DNA from 2 places in the Nitratireductor sp. L15S-10 genome. Region 1 is predicted to be linked to the other one. Evidence: predicted binding sites of a transcription regulator. Region 1 holds the regulator's gene; the other holds the start of a gene.
The links. The regulator PhoB, encoded in region 1, activates phosphate uptake and scavenging genes when phosphate is short. The targets are predictions, from matches to a motif close to TGTCATNNANCTGTCAT.

Region 1 (14,598 bases):
CGAAGTTCCCTCCGCCAAGGAACCATTTGCCCACCAGCACGCTTTTCACTGGAAACGTCGGCGGATAACTGGATGGATCACAAGTCTTTGGACACCTCGCGCAAACGCTCGCACATCATGACCCTCGAGATGGCGCTGACTTACGGCGCGCAGAGTTCTGTTCTGCTTCTGGGTCTGCTGGCGCTGATCATCGCGCTGCACTTTGGGCGTTTCCTGCTGGCACCGATATCGCTCGCGGTCTTCATTGGCTTGATGCTCGGGCCCATTGCCACCCGCCTGGAGCGGATGGGGGTCTGGCCAGCCGTCTCGGCTGTAGCTGTGGTTCTGATTTTCATTGGCCTCGTGGGCGGCTTCCTGACAGCGATCGCGGCCCCGCTGACGGCCTGGGCCGACCGCCTGCCCCAGATATGGAACGAATTGCAGTTGCAGCTCTCGAGTCTGAGACAGCCTCTTGGCACCATCAAGGATTTGCAGGAACAGATTCGTTCCGTCACCGGCGGCTCCAGCGTGACGGTCGCCGTGAAGGAAGACACCACCGTGGAGAACGTCGCGGTTCTTGCGCCGTCGCTGCTGGCGCAATTGCTTATCTTCTTTGCGAGCCTTTATTTCTTCGTGGCCACACGGCACGAAACGCGGGCGGCTATTTTGCACCTTTGTTTCAACCGTCGTTTGCGCTGGCGGGTCGCGCACATTTTTCGGGATGTCGAAAATGCCGTCTCGGATTATCTTCTGTCGATTACCATCATCAATATCGGTCTGGGCATCGCTGTAAGCATCGCCCTTTGGCTGCTCGGCGTCCCTTCACCGGCGCTATGGGGAGCGATGGCGACATTGCTCAATTTCGTGATCTATATCGGCCCTGCGGTCATGGCCTGCGTCCTGCTCGCAGTGGGCCTTGCCACCTTCGACACCTTGACGGCGAGTTTTCTGCCGCCTCTAACCTATCTGGCGTTAAACGCGACAGAGGCACAGTTCGTCACGCCGACCGTTATCGGTCGGCGAATGACGCTCAACCCGTTTATCGTTTTCCTTGCAATAGCTTTCTGGCTTTGGATGTGGGGGCCTATCGGCGGTTTCATCGCCATCCCCGCATTGCTGACACTTTATGCAATAGCCGGCAACATCATCCCGGGCATCGAACCTCCCACGCCCGCCAAACCGCGTGCATCGACACGTTCGCCTGAACCGAAACCACCTATAGAAAAGGCCGCTTCGCCGCTTTCTCGGCCGTCCAGTCCGCCAGTTCGGCCAAGGCCTCCGGATTGAGTATCCGGCAGCCACCATCCTCCCATTTCAAAAGACCCCGCTCCGCGAGGCGCGCAATGGTTTTGTTGGTGTGGACAAGAGACAGGCCGAGCGTATCAGCCACATGCTGCTGCGTGAGCGACACCGTGCCGTTCCTGGTCAGACCACTTTGCCGGCTTCGCTCAAGGATGAACATCAGGAGATAGGCGACTTTTTCCAATGCTGTGCGACGACCAACCGTGAGAAGGTTGTCATCCAGCATGCATTCCTCACGCGAGGCGATCCAGGTGATGTCATAGGCAAGTTCAGGAAACTCCCGGTAGAGGGAAAAAAGCTCGGCTTTCTCAAACACGCACAAAACCATGTTTGAGAGCGCCTCGACCGAGTGCTTCATCTCGCCCAGCAGGCTGCCCTGCAGACCGACAAGATCGCCGGGCATTACGTAATTGACGATTTGCCGGCGGCCATCTTCAAGCAGTTTGTATCGAAAGCCCCATCCGGAAAGAACGGTGTAAAGGTGCGGGTTGTGTGCGCCCTCCACCAACACGGTCGCGCCTTTCTTGACCGCCAGGTCACCTTTTTTGAAGCGGCCGATAAATTCCAGTTCACACTCGTCGAAATCCCGAAAAAGCTCGAGTTTCCGCAAGGGGCACTTTTCACACGGTAGACTGGCGTGAACGCGTTCTTGTTCTTTTGTCACAGCTTGCCTCGATCCGCGGATCCGGAAGCATGTCCGCCGATCCCCTCGGCTTCTTTGGTACCATGTCTTTTTTTAATGACAAGTCAGTCAACTAATGAGATTTCAGGAGAAAATTTCTCTGGTTTCGGAAGGATGCCCATTTGAAAAAAACCCTCGATGGGGCCCGAGTGCTGCTGGTCGAAGACGAAGCCCTGATTGCCATGAACATCGAAGAGCTCTGCAAGGAACATGGCGCAGAGGACGTGGTGACCGTAACTTCGTTTAACGCGCTGAAGCCAGACGTGCTTGAAACCGGGCGGATTTCAACAGCCATTCTCGACATCAGGATATCCGACAACTGGACAAACGACTTCGCCCACCTGCTGCAAAGCCGGCGAATTCCATTTATTTTCGCCACGGGCTACGCCGCCAGCCATCAGGTCTTTGAGCCCTTTAACGGCATTACCATCGTCGAAAAACCGTACAAGGACAGCGACCTGATCCAGGCGTTGGCGCAGGCGATTGGCTCTTCGAATGAAAGCGGTTCCCGCTCGGATTAAGCGGTAAAGACGGAGTTTGTTATCTGGGCCGAGATCGCATCCGGGCCGAAGTCGTTCTCGCCCGTGATCTTGAGGATCTCCTGCAGACGCGTGCGGGCACGACTGACCCGGCTCTTGATCGTACCCACCGCGCAATCACAGATTTCCGCCGCCTCTTCATAGGAAAAGCCTGAGGCGCCAATCAGAATGATTGCCTCGCGCTGATCCTCGGGCAGTTGCTCCAGCGCCCGGCGGAAATCCTTGAGATCCACGGAGCCCTCCTGAGCCGGATGGACAGACAGACGCCCTGTAATGGCGCCGTCGCTATCCTCCACCTCTCGCTTCCGCTTTCGCATCTGGGAATAGAATTCGTTGCGAAGGATCGTAAAGAGCCACGCTTTCAGATTGGTGCCCGGCTGGTAGCTGGCCTGCTTGTCCCAGGCTTTGACGAGCGCCTCCTGAACGAGATCATCGGCCCGGTCGGCGTTCTTTGAAAGTGAGACCGCAAACGCGCGCAGGCTAGGTACGGTGGCCAGAAGATCGTCACGAAAGCCAGGATATACACTCATCGATATCAATCCTTGTTCCCGGCGGTCTTGGCACTGCTCTTCTGTTCCAGCTGGTTGAGAAGATCGCTGAACCGGTCCGGAATGTCTTCCGTTATCAAATCATCGTAATACTGCCTGAGCTTGCGCCCGATCTCGGAGTTTGCGCCAAGAGGATCGCTATCCTTTCCGCGCTTGTCCGGGCCCCGATGGGTGTTGGGTTTGCCGTAATTCATGCCCTGTCTTCGTCCATATAGTCTGTCTCCCAATGAAGCGGGCGCAATTGAATTGGCCCGCGCCACCACTCTTCCATAGCAGGCAAAACGCCGCCGAGCAGAAAACGTTCCCTCCTTATGGAACATTTTCCCGCAACACGCGTTTTCACCATCATAAATATGCATTGTTCCCATTGCCACATTACGAGGGAGACCTGAAATCCATGACTTTGTCAGCGCGTATCGCACCGCATCTTCCATATCTGCGGCGCTTTTCCAGAGCCGTGTCTGGCTCGCAAACGAGCGGTGACGCCCTGGTGGCCGCGGCGCTTGAAGCGCTGATCGCCGACACAAGCATTTTCCCCGAAGCATCAACGGACAAGATCGCGCTTTTCAGGCTTTTCACATCGCTTTTCGAAACGCTCGATGTGCCGATCCCCGAAAGTGCACCGACGTCCGCATGGGAACAACGCGCTTCCAGAAATCTGTCGTCGCTCGCCCCCCGCCCACGACAGGCGTTCCTTCTGGTGGCCGTCGAGAACTTCCGACCGGAAGAAGCGGCGGAAATTCTGGAAACCGATATGAACGGCATCAACGCGATGTTGCACGAGGCCAGCGAGGAGATATCCCGCCAGGTGGCCACCGACATCCTGATTATCGAGGACGAGCCGCTGATTGCCATGGATATCGAGGAGATGGTTGAAAGTCTCGGTCATCGCGTCGTCGGCAATGCCCGCACCCACAAGCAAGCCGTCGAGATGTTTGCAAAAACGCAGCCGAAAATGGTCCTCGCAGACATCCAGCTTGCAGACGGGAGTTCGGGCCTTGACGCAGTGAACGAGATTCTCGAAGGGGCCACCGTCCCCGTGATCTTCATCACCGCCTTCCCGGAACGATTGCTGACAGGTGAGCGCCCTGAGCCGACCTTCCTCGTCACGAAACCGTTCAGCCCGGAAATGGTCAAGGCGCTAATCAGCCAGGCGCTTTTCTTCGACCACCAGGCTCGCGCGGCCGCCTGAGGCATCAGAAGCACCGGCTTCATGAGAAAGGCCGCCTTCGGGCGGCCTTTTTTGTTTGCCGGTTTTCTTTCTCCGGGAACCAATCATCGTGGATGGACGTTTAACAGCCATAACTAAACGGAGAGACAGAATGCTTTACTGGGCACTTATATTCCTCGTCGTCGCACTCATCGCCGGCGCCCTTGGTTTTGGCGGTATTGCAGGCGCTTCCGCGGGGATCGCACAGATCCTGTTCTACATCTTTCTCGCCCTTCTCGCGATTTCCCTGATAATGGGGCTGCTGAGAGGGCGTGGTTAAACAAGTACGAAAGACGTAAACGAATGCGGCATCCGACGATGCGGACCATCCATGGCTTCCGCGTCGGGCAGACAGTGAAAGGAGAACGCCATGGAACATATCGCTGCGCTTCTTCTGGTTGTCGGCTGCTCCGGCAACATGGCTGAATGCCGCGAACTTCCCGCCCCCGCTCCGGTCTATGAAACGTTCGAGGAGTGCGAGGCGGAGAAGCCCATCTCCATGCGTGAGCTTGAAGGCGAGGCCCCGCGGGTGATGGCAACGTGCGTCTTTGTCGATCCAGCGCTCGTCTATGATGACGCGGTGCTGGAATGGGACATCACCAAAGACGGAAAGCTGACAGCCTCGCTGGAGCCGGCCACAAGCTTCGCCGTTGCTCAGAACCAGCATGCTCGCCAGAAGAATACCTTCACCGAGTAATCACACTACGGCTTGAACAAATAACCCCGGCATTTGCGCCGGGGTTATTTCCAGGATTTTCGACAGGAAGTCGAGATAAGCGGAAGTCACGCCTCTCGAATGGCGTAGCCAGCTCCGCGAATGGTGCGAATCACATCGGGGAGCCGCCCCTGATTCACGGCTTTGCGCAATCGGCCCACATGAACGTCGACAGTACGCTCGTCGATGTAGATCGTCTCCCCCCAGACATTGTCGAGCAACTGGCTGCGCGAGAAGACACGGCCGGGATGCTGCATCATGAATTCGAGAAGTCGAAATTCGGTCGGGCCCAGCCGGATTTCATTCTTGCGCCGATAGACGCGATGCGATTCCCGATCGAGCACGATATCGCCTACAGAGAGAACCGTTGAGAGAACCTCAGGTTTGGCTCTGCGCAAAAGGGCGCGCACACGCGCCACGAACTCCGGCGTCGAAAATGGCTTGACCAGATAGTCGTCGGCACCGGTGGAAAGCCCCCGAACGCGGTCGCTTTCCTCGCCGCGCGCTGTGAGCATGATGATGGGAAGTCGTTCGGTTTCAGGCCGCATGCGCAGCCGGCGGCACAGTTCGATGCCTGATACAGCCGGAACCATCCAGTCCAGCACTAGCAGGTCCGGGACATTTTCCTGCAACCGCACTTCAGCTTCATCGCCGCGTGAGATCATCTCGACCTGATAACCCTCGGCTTCCAGATTGTATTTCAGCAGGACGCAAAGCGGTTCGTCGTCTTCAACGACCATGACCTTGGGGGCAATCATGGAAGGCATTCTCCTAAAGTATTGCTACGGCCGATCAGGCATCCGCATCGACCGTCATCTGTGTTTCATCAAGCTTCGGCCGCTGGACCGGAAGCTGTTCCCCCGTCACCACATAATAGGCATTCTCGGCGATATTCGTCACGTGATCGCCGATGCGTTCCAGATTCTTCGCGCAGAAGAGAAGATGCGTACAGGATGTAATGTTGCGCGGATCTTCCATCATATAGGTGAGCAATTCCCGGAACACCGACGTGTACTGAATGTCGATTTTCTCATCGTCGTCACGCAACTGGATCAATGCTTCGGGCTCGCGCTTCACATAGTGCTCGACCACAGCGTTGACCTGTTGCAGCACCAGGCCCGCCATAGCATCTATGGAATGAGCAAGTGTGCGCGGCGTCGCGCTCTGGCCGACCGCACTGACACGCTTGGCGATATTCTTCGCAAGGTCGCCGATACGCTCCAGATCGGCGGCCATGCGAATGGCACCGACAACGCTGCGCAGATCCTGTGCCATTGGCTGGCGCTTGGCGATCAGCGTGATGGCGCGCTCGTCGAGGTCGCGCTGCTTGGCGTCCATGATCGTGTCATCGGAGATGACGCGCTGCGCCAGTGCGGTATCGGAATGAAGAAGGGCACTGGTGGAGGCGCGGGTCATCGCACCGGAGAGATCGCCCATGTCGCGAATGAGGCGGTCGATCTCACCGAGTTCCTCATCGAAGGAGCTGACTGTGTGCTCGCCCATGATCTGGTTCCTTATCTGTGCGTCAGCCGAAGCGACCAGTGATGTAATCCTGAGTGCGCTTGTCATCCGGATTGGTGAACATCTTGTCCGTCGGCCCCTCCTCGACAAGGTTGCCCAGATGGAACATGGCCGTGCGTTGCGAGACGCGCGCCGCCTGCTGCATCGAGTGCGTCACGATGACGATCGTGTAGTTCTCGCGCAATTCGTCGATCAGCTCTTCCACCTTCGCGGTGGCGATGGGGTCGAGCGCCGAACACGGTTCGTCCATGAGGATGACTTCCGGCGACACCGCAATGGCGCGCGCGATGCACAAACGCTGCTGCTGGCCGCCGGAGAGGCCCGTGCCGGGTTCATGCAGGCGATCTTTCACCTCGTTGAAAAGCCCCGCCTTCTGCAGGCTGGATTCGACCACTTCATCCAGCGCGCTCTTTGAGGAGACCAGACCGTGGATACGCGGCCCGTAGGCGATGTTCTCGTAGATCGACTTCGGGAACGGGTTGGGCTTCTGAAAGACCATTCCCACGCGGGCGCGCAGCTCAACCACGTCGACCTTCGGGTCGTAGATGTCCTGCCCGTCAAGCGTGATCTCGCCTTCCACCCGACAGATGTCGATCGTGTCGTTCATACGGTTGAGGCAGCGCAGGAAGGTGGACTTGCCACAGCCTGAAGGACCGATCAAAGCCGTTACCTGCTTCTGCCTGACATCAAGATCGACATCGAAGAGCGCCTGCTTTTCGCCGTAGAAGACCCGGACCTTTGATCCGCGCATCTTCACGGGCAACTCTTCCGTCCTGTTCTGCACCGCTTCTTCCACTGCCGCATCCGTTAACATGTTCATTTCTCCTACTCCGTTACCAGCGGCGTTCGAAACGCTTGCGCAACACGACCGCAACGGCGTTCATCAAAATCAGGAAGCCCAAAAGGATCAGGATAGCCGCGGACGTCTTCTGCTGGAAGGCAGGCTCCGGGAAATCCGCCCACATGAAAATCTGGACCGGCAGAACCGTGGCCGGCGATGTGAAGCCGCCTGGAATATCCACGATGAAGGCGACCATGCCGATCATGAGGAGTGGAGCGGTCTCACCGAGAGCCTGCGCCATACCGATGATGGTGCCCGTCAGAATGCCCGGCATCGCGAGCGGCAGAACGTGATGGAACACCGTCTGGATCTTCGAGGCACCGACACCGAGCGCCGCCTCACGGATCGAGGGCGGCACTGCACGCAACGCTGCCCGTGACGCGATGATGATCGTCGGCAGGGTCATCAATGCCAGAACCATGCCGCCAACCAGCGGCGCCGACCGCGGCAGGTTGAACCAGTTCAGAAACACGGCGAGACCAAGCAAACCAAAGACGATGGACGGAACGGCCGCCAGATTGTTGATGTTCACCTCGATAAAGCCGGTCAGGCGGTTCTTCGGCGCGAACTCTTCCAGATAAATGGCGGCGGCAACGCCGATGGGAAAGGACAGCGCCAGTGTGACAAGCATCGTCAGAGCGGAGCCGACAACCGCGCCCCAGATGCCTGCCATTTCTGCTTCACGGCTTGCACCGCCGAAGAAGAACTGTGTGTTCCAGGCACTTGCCGTGCGTCCGTCAGCTTTGAGTTGGTCGACCCACACGATCTCGCGGTCGGAGATCTTCCGCTGACCTTCCGGCGTTGCAATGACCCGCAGGCGGACGGGTCCGGCAGCATCTGCCGAGACCGAAGCCAGGACCGGGCCGCGTGCAACCACGCCAGCATCGGCGTCCGGGGCAAGATCGGTGATCTTCACCGCACCACCGCCAAGATAGATGATGAAAGACGCGGCACCTGTCGTCAGACGCAGCGCACCGCCATCCTCTTCGAGGGCACCGGCTTCCCTTGCAGCATCGAGCAGGCTGTCATCGGAAAAACGCAGTTCCGCTTCGTTGCCCTCCACGGCCACGCTCTGCGGCGTTGCCAGAACCGTCTCGGCGCTGTCGGCTGCAAGAAGTCCCTTCAGATAAAGATCGGCAAAATCATCCATCGGCAGAGCGTATTCGACAGTCCCGCCGGGCGTGAGGCTGCCATTCTGCAATGCCTGGCGCAGAAGTGTCGGCGCGCCGCTCGAGATAAGACCACGAACCTGCCTGCGCTCCTGACGCCCCTCAACCTGCGGAAAGAGCGATAGCAGAGCATCGCTGATGATGGTGTCGTAGTTGTTGCCCGTCAGGTTGTCCGGGTTCACATGCTCAGCCGACAGGTTCAGCGGAAGGGTCAACTCATTCGCGCGAAAAGCCGGGAATGCCTTGAACACGATGGTCGAAAGAAGGAGAAGCAGGAAGAATGCCGAGAGAAGAACTGCTCCCGCACCCAGCCATTTGAAGCGGCTTTCTGCAGCGTAGCGTTTGCGAAGGCGGCCTCGCGCCTGCTCATTCGTATGCTGATTGTTCTGCGGCTTCGCGCCGCCAGCAAGCGTATCAGTCATATTGCTCTCGATATTTCTTCACCACACGCAGGGCGATGATGTTGAGGGCGAGTGTCACGCAGAAGAGAACCAGCCCGAGGGCGAATGCCGCGAGCGTCTTCGCGCTATCGAATTCCTGGTCGCCAACCAGGAGGGTGACGATCTGCACGGTGACGGTGGTCACGGCTTCCAGCGGATTGATGGTGAGATTGGCTGCCAGTCCAGCCGCCATCACCACGATCATCGTCTCGCCGATAGCACGGCTGATGGCCAGCATCAGCGCTGAGACAATGCCCGGCAGGGCAGCAGGAAGAACGACCTTGCGGATCGTTTCCGATTTGGTGGCACCAAGACCGGCAGAGCCGTCGCGCAGAGACTGAGGGACCGCATTGATGACATCGTCGGAAAGCGACGACACGAAGGGGATGATCATGATCCCCATGACGATACCCGCCGCGAGCGCCGATTCCGAGGCCACGCTGAGGCCCAGAACCTGCCCGAAATCACGGAAGAAGGGGGCAACGGTCAGCGCGGCAAAGAAGCCATATACGACGGTGGGGATGCCGGCGAGGATCTCCAGCATCGGCTTGGCAACCGACCGCACCTGTTTGGAAGCATAGTCGGACAGATAGATCGCCGACATGAGCCCCACGGGCGCTGCAACCAGCATCGCGATGAATGTGATGAGCATGGTGCCGACGAAAAGCGGGACCGCACCGAAGATGTCCGGATTGACCGCACCGGCTTCCTGACCTGCTCCGGTGAAAGCGCTCTGGGGGCTCCAGTGCGTACCGAAGAGAAACTTGTAGAACGGAACCTGCTGAAAGAAGCGCAGGGATTCAAAGATGAGAGAGAGGACGATGCCCAGTGTCGTCAGGATCGCAACCACAGAACAAAGGATGAGAAAGAGGCGGAGCACCCGCTCCACAACGTGGCGGGCGCGAAACTGCGGTGTGATGCGGCGAATGCCCCAGAAGAAGCCGAGAGCAGCCAGGAGCGTGACGAGACCACTGACGATCCACTCGCTTTGGCCGCGCAGGGCAGCGAAGTGCTCCGCAGCGGCTTCCTTCGCCTCATTCGGGAATCCCGCAATGCCGCCGAAGGCCAGAGCGCGCGCATCGCGCAAGAATGCCTGCTTTTCCGGAAGGTTCATGTCCGCGAGCTGTGTCGCAAAACGGCCTTCAACGATCGAAGCCTCGACACCGGGGGTTGCGACACCCCAGAAAAGAAGGATCAGAAGAGCAGGTCCCGCTGACAACAATGCCAGAAACAGGCCGTGCTGGCTGGGCAGCGAGTGCAGCGCGGCCGTATTGCCTTCGACGCTCGAAAGCGCTCGTGCGCGCCCGAAATAATACGCCACGGCGAAAAGCACCAGCAGCGCGATGACGACATATGTAATCATACTACCCCCGAGGGTCGGGTACGGTCGGATCTACCGTGAACCCGTGGGATCCCCATCCAAGCGCGACTTCGCATGAACCCCGAAACAGGAAGACCCGGCCGCAATGACGGCCGGGTCCCCGGTTGGTCTATCAGGAACCCATGCCCTTGAGGGCCTGGGCATCTTCCGCCTGCTTCGCGCGGGCGTCGTCCGGCAGCGGGATCAGACCCTTGTCAGCCAGGTAGCCCTCGGGGCCCCAGGCAGTATCGGTGGTGTATTCCTTGATGAATTCTTCCATACCAGGAATTGCACCGACGTGCTCTTTCTTCGCGTAGACGAAGAGCGAACGGGAGACGCCGTACTCACCGGCTGCGATCGCCTCGAAGGTCGGGGCGACACCGCCGATGGTGGAGCCCTGCAGCTTGTCGGCGTTCTGGTCGAGGAACGAAAAGCCGAAGATGCCAAAGGCATCAGCGTTTGCTTCAAGCTTCTGAACGATCAGGTTGTCGTTCTCACCGGCTTCCACATAGGCGCCGTCTTCACGGATCTCCGTGCAGCCGTCAGCAGCCTCGATCGCTTCCGGGCAGGCCTCTTCCATGACCAGCTCGACGAATGCATCGCGCGTGCCAGAGGTCGGGGGCGGGCCGAGAACCTCGATCTTGGTGTTCGGCAGGCTCTCATCGATGTCCGACCAGTTGGTGTACGGGTTCGCAACAACCTTGCCGTCGACTTCAACATTCTTTGCCAGAGCGGCGAAGATCTGTTCCTTCGTGAGGTCGATCTGCTTTGCAGCCTTGGAGTTGGAGATGACGATGCCGTCGAAGCCAACCTTGATCTCAACCGGTGTCACGCCGTTCGCCTTGCAGGTCTCCAGTTCAGAGTCCTTGATCGGGCGCGAAGCGTTGGTGAAATCCGGGTGGCTTTCACCGACGCCGGCACAGAACAGCTTCATGCCGCCACCCGTGCCGGTGGATTCTACGACCGGGGTCTGGAACTCACCGCTCTGGCCAAAACGCTCGGCAACTGCCGTGGTGAAGGGGAAGACAGTCGACGAGCCAACGACGCGGATCTGGTCACGGGCAGCAGCCGTACCAACTGCGCCCGCGAGGGCGATCGTGGCCGCCGAAGCGGTAAGAAGGAATTTGTTCATTGGAGACAGCTCCCTGTTCGGAATTCGGTCAGACGCCCTCTCGGCGTCGGGGAGCGGAATAACAACTCTGTGTAACAGTTCCATGACAGTTCCGTGTCAGCCCCGTTACGAACTGAAATCAGGCCATAATTCGCTTTTCGGCGCGAGTTGAGAACGGCCGGCAAGAAGGCAAGCCCAGCTGAAAGGCGAAGCGCAATTCACTGGAGCAACACGCCGGTGTCACGGCCCTGGCCGAAGTGGATGTTGAGAAGTCAGAAAAAGCCGGGCGGGGGAAAGACCATATAGAATGGCTAATCACACTGGGCTGGGTTTAAAACCCGGATAGATCCTGTTGGGGCTCGTTTGGACCACCCATGGCCTGTGGACCTCCACCCGCCCGGAAAAAGCATGGTCAAGCAATGACCATTTGTCTCAACTTTAATGAGAGCGCCGACTTACCTAAATGGTGCGATCACGCTAGTAATACAAAACCCGCAACTTTGGATAAAAAAGTATATATATCAATATATTAAGAGAATTTTTTACTCATTTTTGGATTGATTTTACAGTCAGAGAATTCACCCAGGAGTTGATTTTCTCCAAAAGCGCTCTGGGGCTGATCGGTTTGGAGAGATAATCATCCATCCCCGCCTCCAGACACAATTCGCGATCACCTTTCAGTGCATGTGCAGTCACACCGATGATGGGAACGCGTGTCGCGGCCCCATACTCGCGTTGCCGGATCTCCCGTGTTGCTTCCAGCCCATTCATTTCGGGCATGGAAATATCCATCAGAATTAGTCGCGGTTTCTTTCGCTCACACTCTTCGAGCGCACGTCGGCCATTTTCGACGATTTCGAAGCGCAATCCCGCTTCGCTGAGAATCTGCCGGAAAACGAGCTGATTAACCTCGTTGTCTTCAGCAACCAGAACATCGATGCCTGGAGAAGTTTCATCGCCACTCAGGGGCGCGATTTCTACCTTTTGAGGCGAATCGGCACCAGATTCCAAATGCCCCTCCCCCGCCATGGCGCCCTCCGTGCCCGACGGTCTGGCTGTCGTGGTCTGCATGGCCATGATCATCGCCTCAAGAAGCGCGGAGGACCGCGCCGGCTTGATCAGATGCGCCGCGATTGACAACTCGCGCGCGCCAAAGCCGGACAGCGACTGATCGACAGACGTAAGCAAAACCACGGGCACCTCCGCGATCTCGGGTTCCGCCCGGATCGCCTCGACCATCTCCAGCCCGTTCATGCCCGGCATCTGATAATCCACGACCACACAGTCGACCCGCAATCCCATTCTTGCCACTGCACGAAGCACTTCCAGCCCTTCAGCCGCGTCGCGCGCAACACAGGCATCAAAGCCCCAGTGTTCCATTTGCTCTCGCAGGATCATCCGGTTGACCGAATTATCATCGACAACCAGAACACGGGCGTTCTCCACTTCACGTGGAGCCAGAGGTTGATGCGTGGCGCCGGCAGCCTTCGGCAGCGTCAGCGTGAACCAGAACGTCGATCCCCGCCCTTCGGTGCTTTCTACGCCGATTTGCCCGCCCATGAGGCCGACAAGTCGCGAGGTGATGGCGAGCCCGAGACCGGTCCCCTCATGTCGCCGGGTGGAGGAAGCATCAACCTGACTGAATTTGTCGAAGATCAGATCGAGCTTGTTTTTCGGGATACCGATACCCGTGTCGGTAACGCTGAATTGCAGCGCGAGTTCGCCCTCCGGTGTGTCGCCGCCACTGACATTCACCAGAACATGCCCCTTTTCGGTGAACTTGACGGCGTTGCCCACAAGGTTCGTGAGTATCTGGCGGATGCGTCCCACATCCCCCACGACCGCACGCGTGATACCGGGATCGACCCGGACGATCAGCTCGATGTCTTTCTCCTTGGCCCGGGAAGACATGAGTGTCGCCACGTCGCCAACGGCTTCTCCCAGATAAAACGGCTCCGCTTCCAGAACGATGTGGCCCGCGTCGATCTTTGAGAAATCGAGAATATCATTGATAATCGTCAGGAGCGCGTTTCCCGACTTCAAAATGATATCCGTAAAGGTCTTCTGTTTGGCTGTAAGGTCTGTTTTCGCAAGCAGTTCTGTCATGCCCAGAACACCGTTCATCGGCGTCCGGATTTCATGGCTCATATTGGCAAGGAACTCTGATTTTGCCCGGTCGGCGAGCACCGCCTCTTCCCGCGCCGCCTGCAACTCGGCCTCACGCTGTTTCAGCTCGGTTATATCCACCCGCACGCCGACGAAGGTCCCGTCCTCCGTCCGTGTGTCAATGGCTTTGACCCAGCGACCGTTGGCGTGACTGCGCTCGAAGATGCGATGACGCACCTGGTAGGACTTGAGGTAGCCCTCGATCCACGCCTCTCGATCAGTGTCATACAGTGCATCGAGCTCCGCGTCGCCGCTCTGCCGGAAATATCCGGCATCATGGGCAAGCTCAACTGCATGCCGCAGGGATTTCCCCGGACGCATGGCCGGCACCATCGCCGGCAATGCCTCCTGCATCTTGTGATTGGCAAGGACATAGCGGTCGTCGCGATCATAGATGACGACGCCGGCTGGCAGCGTCTCCAGAACCTCCGCAAGCTGCCGCCGGGCATCTTCGGCGTCATTCTCGCGCTTGCGGATGTCGGAAATGTCGAACAGGGCCCCCACCACATAGGGCGTACCGCTTTCCGTCTCCACACGACACTTGCGCACAATGCGATACTTGCCGATGCCAGGCTGGTGGAAGTCCTCCTCGACTTCGAAGTCCTCGTGCGTCTCAAGCACATGCCGTTCGCTTTTCTCAAAGCTCTCAGCCAGTTCAGGCGACGTGAAGTCCGTAGCCCGCCGACCAAGAATTTCGGGAACCTCGACGCCCAGCGTGCGCTTGAACGCCCTGTTGACCAGAACGAAGCGAAGGTCCTGATCCTTTGCAAATACCGGGTTGGGCAACTCGTCGAGAATTGCCTCTGCGAGTTTTGCCTTCTCAAGCGCCGCCGCCAGCGCATCCTCATGACGCTTGAGCCGGGTAATGTCGGTACAGATGCCTATGGTGCCCCCATCGGCTGTCCGCTTCTCCCGATGCATGATCCAGCGCCCGTCGTTGAAACGGATAACGCTTTCAAATGCATCTTCACGATTTCGCAGAGCAAGAACCCGTTGGAGCCAGACTTCCGGATCC
Region 2 (14,598 bases), on a different replicon from region 1:
TGCAATTCGCAAGGGTGATGCTGTGATAGCGATCACTTTCGCACCCTACACCGCTGAAACTGTCGAACTGGCCGAAGCAGCGCGCGCTGCCGGGGCCGACGTGATCGCGATTACCGACGCCATTGCCAGTCCGTTGCGGCCCATCACACCTCTTATGCTCACCGTATCCGAAGCCGATTTCGGTGCTTTCCGGTCGCTCTCCGCCACGCTGTCACTTGCAGTGGCGCTTGTGGTCGCCGTGGGCGCCAACACCCAGTGAAATGGAATTCTGATGTTGATTTTGCCATTAAAATAGAACATATCTTCCATAAATGTGATCGATGGAACGCCGATGCCGGCACACCATCGCCCTCTGCCGTTCAGCGGATGTAAACGCGGCAGAAATGTATGGAGGAGACAAGGATGAAGTCCCTCGACCTCATCACCATCGGCCGTTCTTCGGTCGATCTTTACGGCGCGCAAGTTGGCGGGCGGCTGGAGGACATGGGCTCCTTCAACAAATATATCGGCGGATCCCCCACCAACATCGCTGCTGGCACGGCGCGTCTCGGTCTGAAATCGGCATTGATCACGCGCGTGGGCGATGAACATATGGGCCGCTTCATCCGCGAGGAGCTGGAGCGCGAGGGCGTCGACACCCGCGGTGTGGTGACCGACCCCGAACGCCTGACCGCGCTGGTCCTGCTCGGCATCCGCGACCAGGAACAGTTTCCGTTGATCTTCTATCGCGAAAACTGCGCCGACATGGCCCTTGGCGAAGAAGACATCGACCCGGATTTCATCGCCGAGGCCCGCTGTGTGTGCGCGACCGGCACACATCTCTCTCATCCGCGCACCGAGGCCGCGGTTCTGAAGGCGTTGCGGCTTGCCCGCGAGCATGGCGCGCTGACGGCACTCGACATAGATTACCGCCCCAATCTCTGGGGGCTTGCCGGGCATGGTGCCGGCGAGAGCCGCTTCATCGAATCCGAACGCGTCACCGCCAAGCTCCAGTCCACCCTGCCGCTGTTCGACCTGATTGTCGGCACGGAAGAGGAGTTCCATATCGCCGGCGGATCCACCGACACGATCGAAGCGCTGAGAAACGTGCGTGGGCTGTCAGATGCCGTCCTCGTCTGCAAGCGGGGACCGATGGGTGCCTCCGCCTTTGCAGGCGCGATCCCCGACACGCTCGATGAGGGCGAGGCGGGTGAGGGGTTCCCGATCGAGGTGTTCAACGTGCTTGGCGCGGGCGACGGTTTCATGTCGGGGCTTCTGAAAGGCTGGCTCTCGGGAGAGGACTGGCCGACAGCGCTGAAGTACGCCAATGCGTGCGGTGCTTTCGCGGTCTCCCGTCACGGCTGTGCGCCGGCCTATCCTTCGCTTGAGGAGCTGGAGTATTTTTTTCGTACTGGCATTCGCGAGAATGCACTGCGCAAGGATGCCGCGCTTGAGCAGGTGCACTGGGCGACGACACGGCATGGCGACTGGTCGCAGATGCGTGTCTTCGCCTTCGACCACCGCATGCAGCTGGAGGCCATGGCCGATGAGGCGGGTGTCTCCCACGAGCGCATCGGCGACTTCAAGAAACTCTGCCTTGAGGCGGCAAAGACCGTCGCCGGCGGACGTCATGGATATGGGATCCTGTGCGATGGCCGGCTCGGGCAGGGTGCCCTCTACGCTGCCTCGGGCTCCGGACTGTGGATAGGTCGCCCGGTCGAATGGCCTGGCTCGCGCCCGCTCACGCTGGAACCGGCCATCGGCCCGGATTGCGGTGGGCTCGATGAGTGGCCCCTGGAGAACGTGGTCAAGGTTCTGTGTTTCTATCACCCGGATGATGAGCCGGGGATGAGAGAAGAGCAGGAAGAAACCGTCAAACGTCTCTTTGCCGCGAGCCGCCGCAATCGGCTGGAAATGCTGCTCGAAATCATCCCGTCCAGGGTCGGCAAATGCGACGATGAGACTGCAGCGCGCGTCATCGAGCGATTCTACGAGATCGGGGTCTATCCCGACTGGTGGAAGCTCGAACCGATGACATCGCGTGCCGCATGGCAGAAGGCCTGCGATGCGATCAAACGCAACGATCCGCACACGCGGGGCATTGTCGTGCTCGGGCTCGATGCGCCGGCCAGAGAGCTGGAGGAGAGTTTTGCGGTCGCTGCCTCCTTCGACCTGGTCAAGGGTTTTGCCGTCGGCCGCACAATCTTCGCCGATGCGGCGCGGCATTGGCTTTCCGGCGCAATCGACGACAAAACGGCTATCGCTGAGATGGCGGAAAACTATGCAAATCTCTGCGCTGTCTGGGATCGGGCGCGGGCACGGGCGCAAAAGGGAGAGGCGGCATGAAGACAATCCGGCTGACGGCAGCGCAGGCGGCCATCCGCTATATCGCTGCCCAGAAGAACGAGGAGGGCGAGCCCTTCATCGCCGGCATGTGGGCTATTTTTGGCCATGGCAATGTGGCGGGCCTTGGCGAAGCGCTTTATGCGGCGCGCGAAACGCTCACCACCTATCGCGGACACAATGAGCAATCCATGGCCCATGCGGCGATTGCCTATACAAAACAGCTTGGCCGGCGGCGGGCCATGGCCGTCACATCGTCCATCGGCCCCGGCGCGACAAACATGGTGACCGCGGCCGCGCTCGCTCATGTGAACCGTCTGCCGGTGCTTCTCATACCGGGCGATGTCTTTGCCAATCGCGGCCCCGACCCCGTCTTGCAGCAAGTGGAGGATTTCGGTGACGGCACGGTAAGCGCCAATGACTGTTTCCGCCCCGTCTCACGCTATTTCGATCGCATCACCCGGCCCGAACAGCTTTTGACTGCGCTGCCGCGCGCCTTTCGCGTGATGACCGACCCCGCCGATTGCGGGCCGGTGACGCTTGCCTTCTGCCAGGATGTGCAGGCGGAAGCTTATGACTGGCCGGAGAATTTTTTCGACGAGCGCATCTGGCGCCGCCGCAGGCCGCAGCCCGATGAAGCCGAACTGGCCGACGCCATCGAAACCATTCGCGCCGCAAGCCGTCCGGTGATCGTTGCCGGTGGTGGCGTTCACTATGCCGGTGCCTGCGCCACTCTGAAAGCCTTTGCGGAAAAGCACGCCATTCCGGTGGTGGAAACGCAGGCGGGCAAGTCCGCGCTCCCCTGGGATCACCCGTTCAATCTCGGCCCGGTCGGGGTCACGGGTTCGGCAAGCGCCAATGCGGTCTGCGAAGAGGCGGACCTGGTTATCGGTGTCGGGACGCGATTTCAGGATTTCACCACCGGATCCTGGGCGCTGTTCAGGAAAAGGCCGGGAATTCTGGCGCTGAACGTCCAGCCCCATGATGGCAGCAAGCATGATGCGCAGGCACTGATTGCCGATGCCGATGTCGGCCTCGGGCTTCTGTCCGAAGGGCTCGGTGGATGGAAGGCGCAGGCACCCGACCCGGGGCTCAAGGAAACGTGGTTCAAAGCGGCTGACGCCGTGACGGCAGCACCCACAGTCGATGACAACGCACTTCCCACCGACATGCAGGTGATCGGCGCGGTACAGCGTGCGGCGCGTGAAAACACGGTTGTGATGTGTGCGGCCGGAACCATGCCCGGCGAGTTGCACAAGCTGTGGAAGGCCGGGCGGCCCGGCTCCTATCACATGGAATATGGCTATTCGTGCATGGGCTATGAGATCGCCGGCGGGCTGGGCATCAAGATGGCCGAGCCCGACCGCGATGTGGTCGTGATGCTGGGCGACGGCTCCTACATGATGATGAATTCGGAACTGGCCACTGCCGTTTCCATGGGCATCAAGATCACCGTGGTCATCACCGACAATCGCGGGTTCGGCTGCATCAACCGGCTGCAGATGGGCACCGGCGGCGCCGAGTTCAACAACCTGCTCGATCATGCGCACCATGTGAATCCGTCGCGGATCGACTTCGTCGCCCACGCGGCCTCAATGGGAGCGGAGGCGCGCAAGGCCGGCTCCATTGCCGAGCTGGAGGCCGCACTTGCCGAAGCGCGCTCCGCCAAGGGACCTTTCGTCGTGGTGATCGATACGGACCCCTACCCCTCGACGGAGGCCGGCGGCTACTGGTGGGATGTGGCGGTGCCCGAGGTTTCGGAGCGGCGGGAAGTCAATACTGCTCGCAGGGCCTACGAAAAGGCGTTGAAAGAAAGACACTGAATGATCCGTTTCGGCACCAATCCCATTGCCTGGTCGAATGATGACGACCAGACCATAGGCGCGCACATTCCGCTTGAACAATGCCTGACCGAGGCGGCGGCCATCGGCTTTGACGGCATCGAGAAAGGGCACAAGATGCCCGCGGAGGGCGAGGCGCTGAAAGCGCTTCTTGCCGGGCACGGCCTTGTCTTCGTTTCCGGCTGGCACTCGCTCAACCTGCTGGTCAACGACATCGAAACGGAAAAGAAGGCGATCCAGCCGCATCTCGACATGCTGAAGGCCAACGGCTGCAAGGTGTGCATCGTTTGCGAGACGTCCAACGCCATTCACGGCAACGATGCCGTGGCGCTCGCAGACCGCCCCCGCCTTGAAAAGGCGCAGTGGCCGGCCTTCTGTGCCGGGGTTGAGGCGATTGCCGGATATTGCGCGGCGCAGGGCATTGCGCTGGTCTATCATCACCATATGGGCACCGTTGTTGAAAACCGCGAGGAGATCGGGCACCTGATGGATGGCACAGGCCCCGCCACCCGCCTTCTGCTCGACACCGGACATGCCTGGTTTGGCGGATCCGACCCGGTGGAGCTGGCCGAAACCTATGGCGATCGGGTCGCCCATTTCCACGCCAAGAATGTGCGCCCTGCCATTCGCAGCGAAGTGGAGCAGGAGAAGCTTTCCTTCCTCGAAGGCGTGCGTCGCGGCGTCTTCACCGTGCCGGGAGACCCGGAAGGGGGCATCGCGTTCGAGCCTGTGCTGAGCGTGCTCGCGAAGAAGGGCTATGATGGATGGCTCGTGATCGAGGCCGAGCAGGACCCGCTCAAGGCCGACCCGGTCAAATATCAGTCCATGGGCTTGAAAGCGCTCCGGCAGGCGGCGCATGCTTCCGGCCTCACCCGGAATCACACAGAATGAATTTTCTCGATCCACGTCATCCCTTTTTCCGGCCGCTCTGGCGACGGGTGGCCGTGGTGGCCGTATGTTTTGGCTGGGGACTATTCGAGTTTCTCTCCGGCGCGCCGTTCTGGGGAATTCTGTTTACCGCTGCAGGCGTCTATGCGGCCTGGTCGCTGCTCTACACATTCAGGCCCGACGATACTGAAAACGAATAAGGTAGGAAGCATGCCCGATCTTCTGGTCAAACCCGCAGGCACCGCCGGCAAGGTGCACGACATAACACCGGCATCGGCAGGCTGGGGCTATGTCGGCTTCGGTCTTTATCGTCTGAAAGCCGGCGAGATGGCGTCCGAGGCGACAGGAGACCGCGAGGTCATTCTTGTGCTGGTCGAGGGGAAGGCGGAGATTTCGGGCGCGGGCAAGGCTTTTGGCGAATTGGGTGAGCGCATGAATGTGTTCGAGCGCCTGCCACCACATGCGGTCTACATTCCCGGTGGCACTGAATGGCAGGCCCGAGCCACCACGGACTGCACGCTCGCCGTCTGCACGGCACCGGGCAAAGGTGGGCATGAAGCGCAGGTGATCGGCCCCGCAGGCATCAGCCTCGAAGAGCGCGGCAAGGGCGCCAACACGCGCTACATCCACAACATCGCCATGGAAGGCCGCGACGTCGCCGACAGCCTGCTTGTCACTGAGGTCTATACCCCCCAGGGCAACTGGTCGTCCTATCCGCCGCACCGGCATGACGAGGACGATTTCCCGGACATGACCTATCTGGAAGAAACCTATTATCACCGGTTGAATCCCGCGCAGGGTTTCGGCTTCCAGCGGGTTTTCACCGAGGATGCCGAACTCGACGAAACCATGACGGTGAAAGACCATGATGTGGTTCTGGTTCCGAAAGGGCATCACCCCTGCGGCGCACCCTATGGCTATGAAATGTATTATCTCAACGTTATGGCCGGCCCGTTGCGCAAATGGCGCTTCAGGAACCACCCGGATCACGACTGGATCTTCCAGCGTGATGCGAAAGCCGGCTGAACGCGCCGTCGCCGGTGGCCCGGGTTGATGCCATACTGCCCGGGAATTCAGTGAGTCGCACCGGCATCACCGAGGGCGGTGCGCAAACGGCAGGCGGGGCATCTTTATGGACTACACCGATCTGACAAGGGTGTTCGGCGCGTTCTTCGCCATCATGAACCCGTTTGTGAACCTGCCGATATTTCTGGCGCTGACGGCAGGTTTCACGGTTGAGCAGCAGCGTGTTCTGGCATTCAGAATTGCAATTTTCTCGGCCATCATGTGCGCTGTCATATTGTTTGCTGGCCAGGCAATCATCGGGTTCTTCGGTATTACAGTGGATGAATTTCGCGTCGCCGGCGGTATCGTTCTTGCACACATTGCCTGGTCGATGCTGAACGGAAACGGCTTCTCGTCCCACCATGGAACCGAGAGCGAACAGGACCATATGAGCGATCTTTCCGGGCTCGCCTTCTATCCGATCACCTTTCCGATGATTGTGGGGCCCGGCACCATTGCAACACTGATCATCTATGCGGGGCATGCCGGCGGATTTAAGGCGACATTGGCCGTAGGCTCCGTTGTCGCCATCATTCTGGCGATCCTCTTTGTCGTTCTTTTCTTTGCATCATTCATCGGACGCGTGCTGAGCGAAACCATACGCGTGATCACCACCCGGCTCATGGGCATGATCCTGCTCGCCATCGCCATGGAGATGATTGTTGCCGGTGTGAAAGCCGTGTTGCCGGGCCTCGCCTGACGGGCGACTAGGCCTGACCGCGCAGCCCCTTCACCAGCCGAATGGAGCGCCGCAGTGCGGTCAGAGCTGCGCCGATGGCCACGATCCAGAGTGCCATGGTAAACACCTCGCCACGCCCATTCCACAAGGGTTCGAACAATGAAAGCGCCGCGGCCAGCGTGATCGCAGCCATGCGATGCGGCTTCGCCATGGGCCCCGAAAAATCCGCCTCCTGGCCGCAGGCGCGTCCCAGCTCGCGCACATAGGCCGTGAGAACCGCTAAGCCGCCTGCCGCCCAGCCGAGCGCCGGCGCATCGATCCCATAACCCACACCGACGAGGATCGCGATGTCGGCAACCCGGTCGGGCAACTCGTTCCAGAAGGCGCCGTCCGGTGATCCTTTGCCCGCTTCCACGGCCACCATGCCGTCGAAGAGATTGCAAAGCAGTCGGCATTGCACGAACAGGCCGGCAAGAACAAGAAGCAGAAGCCGCACGGGGCCATCCGTCTCACCAGCCTGCCAGAAAGCCAGCCCGGCAAGCGCTGCGAACCCCATGCTGGCCACGGAAATCTGATTGGGTGTGATGGATGTGTCGGCAAGCCGGCGGGCCACGGCTTTGGCCCATCCCGTGTCGCGGCTGGCCAGAGGGCGACGATTCTCAGTCTTGTTCATGTGAGCGACCACCAGTAGCGCACGAGGTGAAAGAAGATGGGGGCGGAGAAAATCACCGAATCCAGCCGATCGATGAAGCCACCATGGCCAGCGATCAGGTGCCCCCAGTCCTTCACGCCGCGGTCGCGCTTGATGGCGGACATGACGAGCCCGCCGAAAAAGCCCATGAGCACGATGACGAAGGACAGAAGCCCCGCCTGGAGAGGCGTAAAGGGTGTCATCCAGAACAGGGCCGCGCCGACAAGCGTGGCGCTCAGCGCACCGCCGATGAAGCCTTCAACCGTTTTGGAGGGAGAGAGTTTTGGCGCAATCTTCGTGCGCCCAAGCAGTTTGCCCCAGACATATTGCAGCACGTCGCTCGACTGCACCACCACCACCAGGAAAGCGATTAGCAGCAGGTTGCGCCCCTCATAGCCGGGCATCTCCAGTGTCAGGAGGGCCGGCACATGGGAAACGCAGAAGACGCAGATCATCAGCGCCCATTGCACCTCTGCCACCCGCACGAGGAAATGATCCGTGTCGCCGCGCAGGGCCGAGACAATGGGCATCAGCAGAAACGCATAGACCGGAACAAGGATCGAATAGAGCCCGTACCAGTCGATATAAACCAGATAATACTGAACCGGCAGCACGACAAAGAATGCGGAGGCAAGCGCCCAGTGATCTCCGCGCCGCGTGTCCGTCAGCGTCACGAACTCGCGCAGGGCGGCAAAGGAGGCGAAGCCAAACAGAAGAATGGCGCCGAGCCGGCCGAAGAGCAGCGCGCCACCCATGAGGATGATCATCACCCACCAGGCATTCACCCGGTCGTTCAGGTTTTCGATGGCAGCATTGGAGCCGTCGGGCGAGAGCCTGCGTTGGAGAAGATGACCCACAAGCGAAGCCAGAACGAGCACGGCGGCCAGGCCGCCAAGCAGTTTCAGAAGGTCAATCTGGTGGACGGTCATCATGCGCTGCCCTCGTCAGCCCCGGAGATGGACAAGAGCGCAGCACGCGCCCGTTTCACGAACGCTTCTTTGGTCTCCGCAGGTTCCACACGCAACGGTGCACCGAAGGTAACTGTGCATATCAGCGGTACAGGCACAAATTCACCCTTCGGCATGACTCGGTTCAGATTGTCGATCCAGACGGGCACAAGATCGATGTCGGGGCGTGCTGTCGCCAGATGATAGATTCCGCTCTTGAAGGGCAGAAGAGGATTGTCGGTTTCATTGCGCGTGCCTTCGGGAAAGATAATGAGCGAGGCGCCGCCATCCAGCGCATCAGCCATCTGCCTGATCGGATCGTCGGCACGCGTCTTTCGGTCGCGATCGATGAGCACTGCGTTGAACACATCACGGCCGATAAACCGGCGGAGGGGCGACTTGAGCCAGTAGTCCGCGCCCGCCACCGGGCGGGTCTGCTCGCGCATGCGCGGAGGCAGGACCGCCCACAGAAGAATGAAATCGCCATGGCTTACGTGATTGGCAAAGTAGATGCGCTGCCGGGGAACAGGCTCTATGCCATCCCAAACGGCCCGCACGGCCGTGATAAAGCGCGCGAAAAGCGTGATTGCACCAGCCGCGAGCCGCGCCAGGAAACCCATTTTGCCCTCAGACCCAGAAATCGATTCGACCCTGCACCTTGTATAGGATGGCGATAGCCTAGGCCAATCGCATGACCGGCGCATTTCAGCATGAAATTTCTATACTGGAAAAGGTATAGACAATGTATTCTACAGATGCTGTCATCCAACGGTAACATAAGCCGACCAATAGAGACCGGTTAACCGGCGATCGGCGCTACAGGGAGATACACAATGAGATTTCGCGCAATGTTTTCCGCAGCCACGGCTCTGACCGTGGTGCTTCCGGTAACGGTCGGCGCCGCACAGGCGCAGACTGAGGTACAGTTCTGGCATGCCTTTTCCGGCCGTCTTGGCGAATTGCTGGAAAAACAGGTTTCCGATTTCAATGCCAGTCAGGACGAGTATGAGGTTGTCGCGACCCTCAAGGGCAATTACTCCGAGGCCCTGAATGCCGGCATTGCCGCTTTCCGCGCCGGCGAGCAACCGCATATCCTGCAGGTTTTCGAGGTCGGCACCGCCACGATGATGGCTGCCAAGGGCGCCATCAAACCGGTCTATGAAGTGATGGCCGAGGCAGAGGCCGAGTTCGATCCGAACGCCTATCTTGCACCGGTTGCCGGCTACTACACCAACACCGACGGCGAAATGCTGTCACTGCCCTACAACTCCTCGACGCCGGTGCTCTACATCAACAAGAAGGCGCTCGAGGAAGCGGGTCTTGACCCCGAGACGAAGCCTGCCACCTGGCCGGAAGTCGAGGAAATCCTCGTCAAGCTCAAGGAAGCCGGTTCTGCATGCCCGCTGACGACGGCATGGCAGTCCTGGATTCATCTCGAGAATCTGAGCGCCTATCACAATGTGCCCTTCGCAACGCAAGCAAACGGCTTTGCCGGCACCGACACCGAACTCGCCTTCAATGGCGATCTGCAGGTGCAGCACATCGACAAGATGGGCGAATGGGCCAAGGGAGGCCTCTTCAGCTATTCGGGCCGGCGCAATGAGGGCGGTGCGCGCTTCCGCTCGGGCGAGTGCGCCATGTTCACCGAATCATCAGCCGGCTATGCCGGTGTGAAGGCCGAGGCCGACTTCCCCTTCACAGTGACCAATCTGCCTTACTGGCCGGATGCGGAAGGCGCACCCTACAACACGATCATCGGCGGTGCTTCGCTGTGGGTCATGTCGGGCCACGAGGCGGAGGAATATGCAGGTGTTGCCGCATTCCTGAACTATCTCTCCAGCGCCGAGGTGCAGGCCCAGTGGCATCAGGACACCGGTTATCTGCCGATCACCACCGCCGCTTATGACCTGACCAAGGAGCAGGGCTTCTATGAAGAGAATCCCGGCACCGACATTGCCATCCTGCAAATGACCGGCAAGGCTCCGACGGAAAACTCCAAGGGCATCCGTCTTGGCAATTTCGACCAGATCCGCGCCATCATCGACGAGGAACTGGAAGCCGTCTGGCAGGGCCAGAAGGACGCCAGGACAGCGCTCGACGAAGCCGTGAACCGCGGCAACGAGCTGCTGCGCCGTTTCGAGCAGTCGACGCGATAATCCTTTGAAATCGGTGGGACCGGCATGGCATGTGCCGGTCCCACATCATCTGGTCGGCCCATGGAAAAGCGCGTTACCTTCGACAACCGGTTGCTGCCCTATCTGCTGCTCGCGCCGCAGCTTGCAGTGACGATCGTATTTTTCTTCTGGCCAGCCGGTCAGGCTCTTTACCAGTCTCTGCTACTGCCCGATCCGTTTGGTCTGGGCGCGCGCTTCGTCTGGTTCTCCAATTTCGAGTATCTCTTCAACGACCGGTATTATCTTCAGTCCTTCGTCACCACGACCGTCTTCACCTTTTTCGTGACGCTGGTTTCCATGTCGGTCGCGCTGCTTTTCGCGGTGATGGCCGATCAGGTGATCAAGGGAGCGGGGGCTTACAAGACATTGCTCATATGGCCCTATGCCGTGGCGCCTGCCGTTGCCGGTGTGATGTGGCTTTTTATGTTCCAGCCCTCAATCGGCGTGATCGCCTTCTACATGAAAGCCATGGGGATTAACTGGAACCCCGTTCTCAATGGGGGGCAGGCCATGACGCTGGTCATTCTCGCCGCCGCATGGAAGCAGATCAGTTACAATTTCCTGTTCTTCCTCGCCGGCCTTCAGGCGATCCCAAAAAGCCTGATCGAGGCGGCGGCCATTGATGGCGCGGGCAAATGGCATCGTTTCCGCACCATCATCTTCCCGCTTCTGTCGCCCACCACCTTCTTCCTGCTTGTGGTCAACATCGTCTACGCATTCTTCGAGACCTTCGGCATCATCCACACCATGACAGCGGGCGGGCCTGGCCAGTCCACCACGATCCTCGTCTACAAGGTCTATTCCGACGGTTTCGTCGGGCAGGATCTCGGTTCTTCCGCTGCCCAGTCGGTCATCCTGATGGTCGTCGTGGGCATACTGACGGTCATCCAGTTCCGCTTCATCGAGCGGCGCGTGCATTACTGAGGGGGCGGGGCATGGTTGAAAAACAGGGCTTTGGTACGATCCTGATGCATGCGGTACTGATCATCGGCATCGCCATTGTCTGCTTCCCGATCTACCTCACTTTTGTCGGCTCGACGCTGACGCATTTCGAGATCATCCGCCCGCCCATGCCGCTGGTGCCGGGACCGCATTTCATCGAAAATTACAGCGAAGCGCTCACCTCGGGCATCACCGCGCCGGTGGGGCGCATGCTGTTCAACTCCTTCATCATGGCCATGGGCATCGCCATCGGCAAGATCGCCATCTCGATCCTGTCGGCCTATGCGATCGTCTATTTCCGCTTTCCGTTTCGCATGTTCGCCTTCTGGGCGATCTTCATGACGCTGATGCTGCCGGTTGAAGTGCGCATCGTGCCGACCTATGAGGTTGTCGCCTCGCTCGGCATGCTCAATTCCTATACCGGCCTGATCCTGCCGCTGATCGCTTCTGCCACGGCCACATTCCTCTTTCGCCAGTTTTTCATGACCGTGCCGGATGAGCTGGTGGAGGCTGCCCGCGTGGACGGTGCGGGGCCCCTGCGCTTTTTCAAGGACATTCTCCTGCCGCTCTCGGTAACCAACATCGCAGCCCTTTTCGTGATCCTGTTCATCTATGGGTGGAACCAGTTCCTCTGGCCGCTTCTAATTACGACCAAGCCGGAAATGAACACCATCGTGATGGGTCTGAAACAGATGATGCCCACTGCCGACGACTACGGCAACTGGCCCGTGACCATGGCGGCGGCGACGCTGGCCGTTCTGCCGCCGGTGGCAGTGGTGATCTTCATGCAGCGCCTTTTCGTCAAGGGCCTCGTCGAGACAGAGAAATAGAAGGACCGGAATCGGCATGGCGACGATTTCCATACGCGACGTTCGCAAATCCTACGGCAAGACCGAGGTCATCCATGGTGTGAGCCTGGATGTGGCCGATGGCGAATTCATCGTCATTGTCGGCCCATCCGGCTGCGGCAAGTCCACGCTCCTGCGCATGGTGGCCGGGCTTGAGCGCATCACCGCCGGCACGATGGAAATCGGCGGGCGGGTGGTCAACGATCTGGAGCCGCGCGAGCGCGACATCGCCATGGTGTTCCAGAACTATGCGCTCTATCCGCATATGTCGGTCTTCGACAACATGGCCTATGGTCTGAAGATCGCCGGCAAGACGAAGGACGAAATCCGCCAGCGGGTCGATCAGGCCGCCGCCATGCTGCAGCTCGAACCCTATCTCGACCGCAAGCCGCGCGCGCTTTCCGGCGGGCAGCGCCAGCGTGTCGCCATGGGCCGCGCGCTCGTGCGCAACCCGGCCGTGTTCCTGTTCGACGAGCCGCTCTCCAATCTCGATGCGAAGCTGCGCGTGCAGATGCGGCTTGAGATCAAGCAGATGCAGCGCTCGGTCGGCACCACCGCGCTTTACGTGACGCATGATCAGGTGGAGGCGATGACGCTCGCCGACCGTCTCGTGGTCATGAATGCCGGCATCGCCGAGCAGATCGACACGCCGATGGCCGTCTATGAACGCCCCGCGACACGTTTCGTTGCGGGCTTTATCGGATCTCCGGCCATGAACATCCTGAAGGGAAGCGTTTCAGGCTCCGACTTCGTGCTGGAAGGAGGCGGAAAACTCGCGCTCGACACGAAGCCGGCCGAGACCGGCCGGCCGCTACTCTTCGGCGTGCGTCCCGAGCACCTGCAGATTGCCACGGCGAAAGAGGCGACGCTCAATCTTTCCGTCACGGCGGTGGAGACGCTGGGTGCCGACACACTGGCCCACGGGACACTTTCAGGCGCCAATGGTGCCGGCGGTGAGCTGATCGCCCGGCTTCCCGGCAGCACAAAGGTCGCGCCCGGCGACACACTGCCGCTCACCGTTCAGGAGAACATGACCCATCTCTTCGATGCCGAGACGGGCAGGCGCGTTGAGTGATCAGCCGCAAAGCGGGTGCGGCATATAGCCGACGAAGCCGGTGATCTTCCAGCGCCCCTCGATCCTGGCGCAGAAATAGAGCGTCTGCCAGTTCAGCCGGTCGACGCTGCCATCTGCCTTCGCGACATTGCCATTGAACTTCTTGTGCAGCACGGCGCGGTCGCCATCGATGTCGATGTCGCGCATGTTTGTCACGCGGAAAAGTGCCTCGCGCAGCGGCTCGGCAAACTCCGTTGCCGCCGTTTCCCTGCCCTGACGCAGCCATTCGTCGCGATAGGTTTTCACATCGGGAAACTGTAATCGCCAGGAATCCGCGTCGTTGAGGAAATGCGCATGCATGCCGAAGAACCGGTCCTCGGCAAAATCCCCTTCCACCATCGACCAGTCCTGCGCCAGAAACGCGTCGATGTCGCGCCGCACCAGCATTTCCCAGAGATAGTGACGGTCCGCGTCGCCTTTGGGAAAGGGGTTCGTGTCGTAGGTCATATATGTCTTCCTCGCAGTAACTGGTCTCAGGTCAGGCGGCCGCGGGCGGCAACGACCAGTGTCTCGGTCACGTGGTCGCCATCGACGAGGTTCACCTCGTCGTAAAGGTTCGACACCGGGCAGACATGGTTGGGGATGACCCGCACCTTGTCGCCGATCTCGGGTTTCACCGCACAGTTCGAAAGGTCCACAATGCCGTGCTCTTCGCTGAGCGAAGCGATCATCGCATCGGGATACTCCACGATGTGCCCATGGCCGGGAACGGGTGCGGTGTCGGCGGCAAGCGCCTTGGAGCCGGCATCGATGATCGCGCGGTTCTCGGTCGGCCGGCTCACCACCGTGGCAAGTACGGTGAACGCGCAGTCTTCCAGCGTGCCATGACCGAAGGCCATCTGCATGCGATCGGAATAGATATAAGTGCCAGGCCGATGCTCCGTCGCGCTGGTGATTTTCTGGGCCTGATAGAAATCGGGCGATCCGCCATTGGAGACCGTGTTGACCGCCAGCCCGCTCTCCTTGAGCGCGGCGATGGCATCCGCCAGCCAGCGCTCCACCTTCTCCGCCTCGCCGCGCGGCGGATAGGTCATCAGCCCTTCGAAGCGCAGGCCCGGTGCTGCATCAATCTGTTTCGCCAGCGTAA

Region 2: a site for PhoB is predicted at 9,193-9,209, ahead of ugpB (sn-glycerol-3-phosphate ABC transporter substrate-binding protein UgpB). Genes of this name have one in related genera too.

The regions. Positions count from the first base shown of each region.
Region 1 is NZ_CP120674.1:676,223-690,820, reverse strand. It holds gene P2W41_RS03345 (AI-2E family transporter) at 73-1,266, shown strand; gene P2W41_RS03340 (Crp/Fnr family transcriptional regulator) at 1,196-1,945, opposite strand; gene P2W41_RS03335 (response regulator) at 2,086-2,484, shown strand; gene P2W41_RS03330 (sigma-70 family RNA polymerase sigma factor) at 2,481-3,032, opposite strand; gene P2W41_RS03325 (NepR family anti-sigma factor) at 3,038-3,244, opposite strand; gene P2W41_RS03320 (response regulator) at 3,448-4,242, shown strand; gene P2W41_RS03315 (DUF1328 domain-containing protein) at 4,373-4,540, shown strand; gene P2W41_RS03310 (hypothetical protein) at 4,631-4,957, shown strand; gene phoB (phosphate regulon transcriptional regulator PhoB) at 5,044-5,730, opposite strand; gene phoU (phosphate signaling complex protein PhoU) at 5,768-6,478, opposite strand; gene pstB (phosphate ABC transporter ATP-binding protein PstB) at 6,501-7,316, opposite strand; gene pstA (phosphate ABC transporter permease PstA) at 7,330-8,928, opposite strand; gene pstC (phosphate ABC transporter permease subunit PstC) at 8,921-10,309, opposite strand; gene P2W41_RS03280 (PstS family phosphate ABC transporter substrate-binding protein) at 10,440-11,438, opposite strand; gene P2W41_RS03275 (response regulator) at 11,964-14,598, opposite strand, start outside.
Region 2 is NZ_CP120676.1:125,851-140,448, forward strand. It holds gene P2W41_RS19915 (MurR/RpiR family transcriptional regulator) at 1-259, shown strand, start outside; gene iolC (5-dehydro-2-deoxygluconokinase) at 403-2,325, shown strand; gene iolD (3D-(3,5/4)-trihydroxycyclohexane-1,2-dione acylhydrolase (decyclizing)) at 2,322-4,145, shown strand; gene iolE (myo-inosose-2 dehydratase) at 4,146-5,054, shown strand; gene P2W41_RS19935 (DUF3329 domain-containing protein) at 5,051-5,251, shown strand; gene iolB (5-deoxy-glucuronate isomerase) at 5,262-6,077, shown strand; gene P2W41_RS19945 (MarC family protein) at 6,184-6,816, shown strand; gene P2W41_RS19950 (CDP-alcohol phosphatidyltransferase family protein) at 6,824-7,468, opposite strand; gene P2W41_RS19955 (phosphatidate cytidylyltransferase) at 7,465-8,415, opposite strand; gene P2W41_RS19960 (lysophospholipid acyltransferase family protein) at 8,415-9,053, opposite strand; gene ugpB (sn-glycerol-3-phosphate ABC transporter substrate-binding protein UgpB) at 9,267-10,589, shown strand; gene ugpA (sn-glycerol-3-phosphate ABC transporter permease UgpA) at 10,650-11,531, shown strand; gene ugpE (sn-glycerol-3-phosphate ABC transporter permease UgpE) at 11,543-12,379, shown strand; gene P2W41_RS19980 (sn-glycerol-3-phosphate import ATP-binding protein UgpC) at 12,396-13,472, shown strand; gene P2W41_RS19985 (hypothetical protein) at 13,473-13,958, opposite strand; gene P2W41_RS19990 (D-TA family PLP-dependent enzyme) at 13,985-14,598, opposite strand, start outside.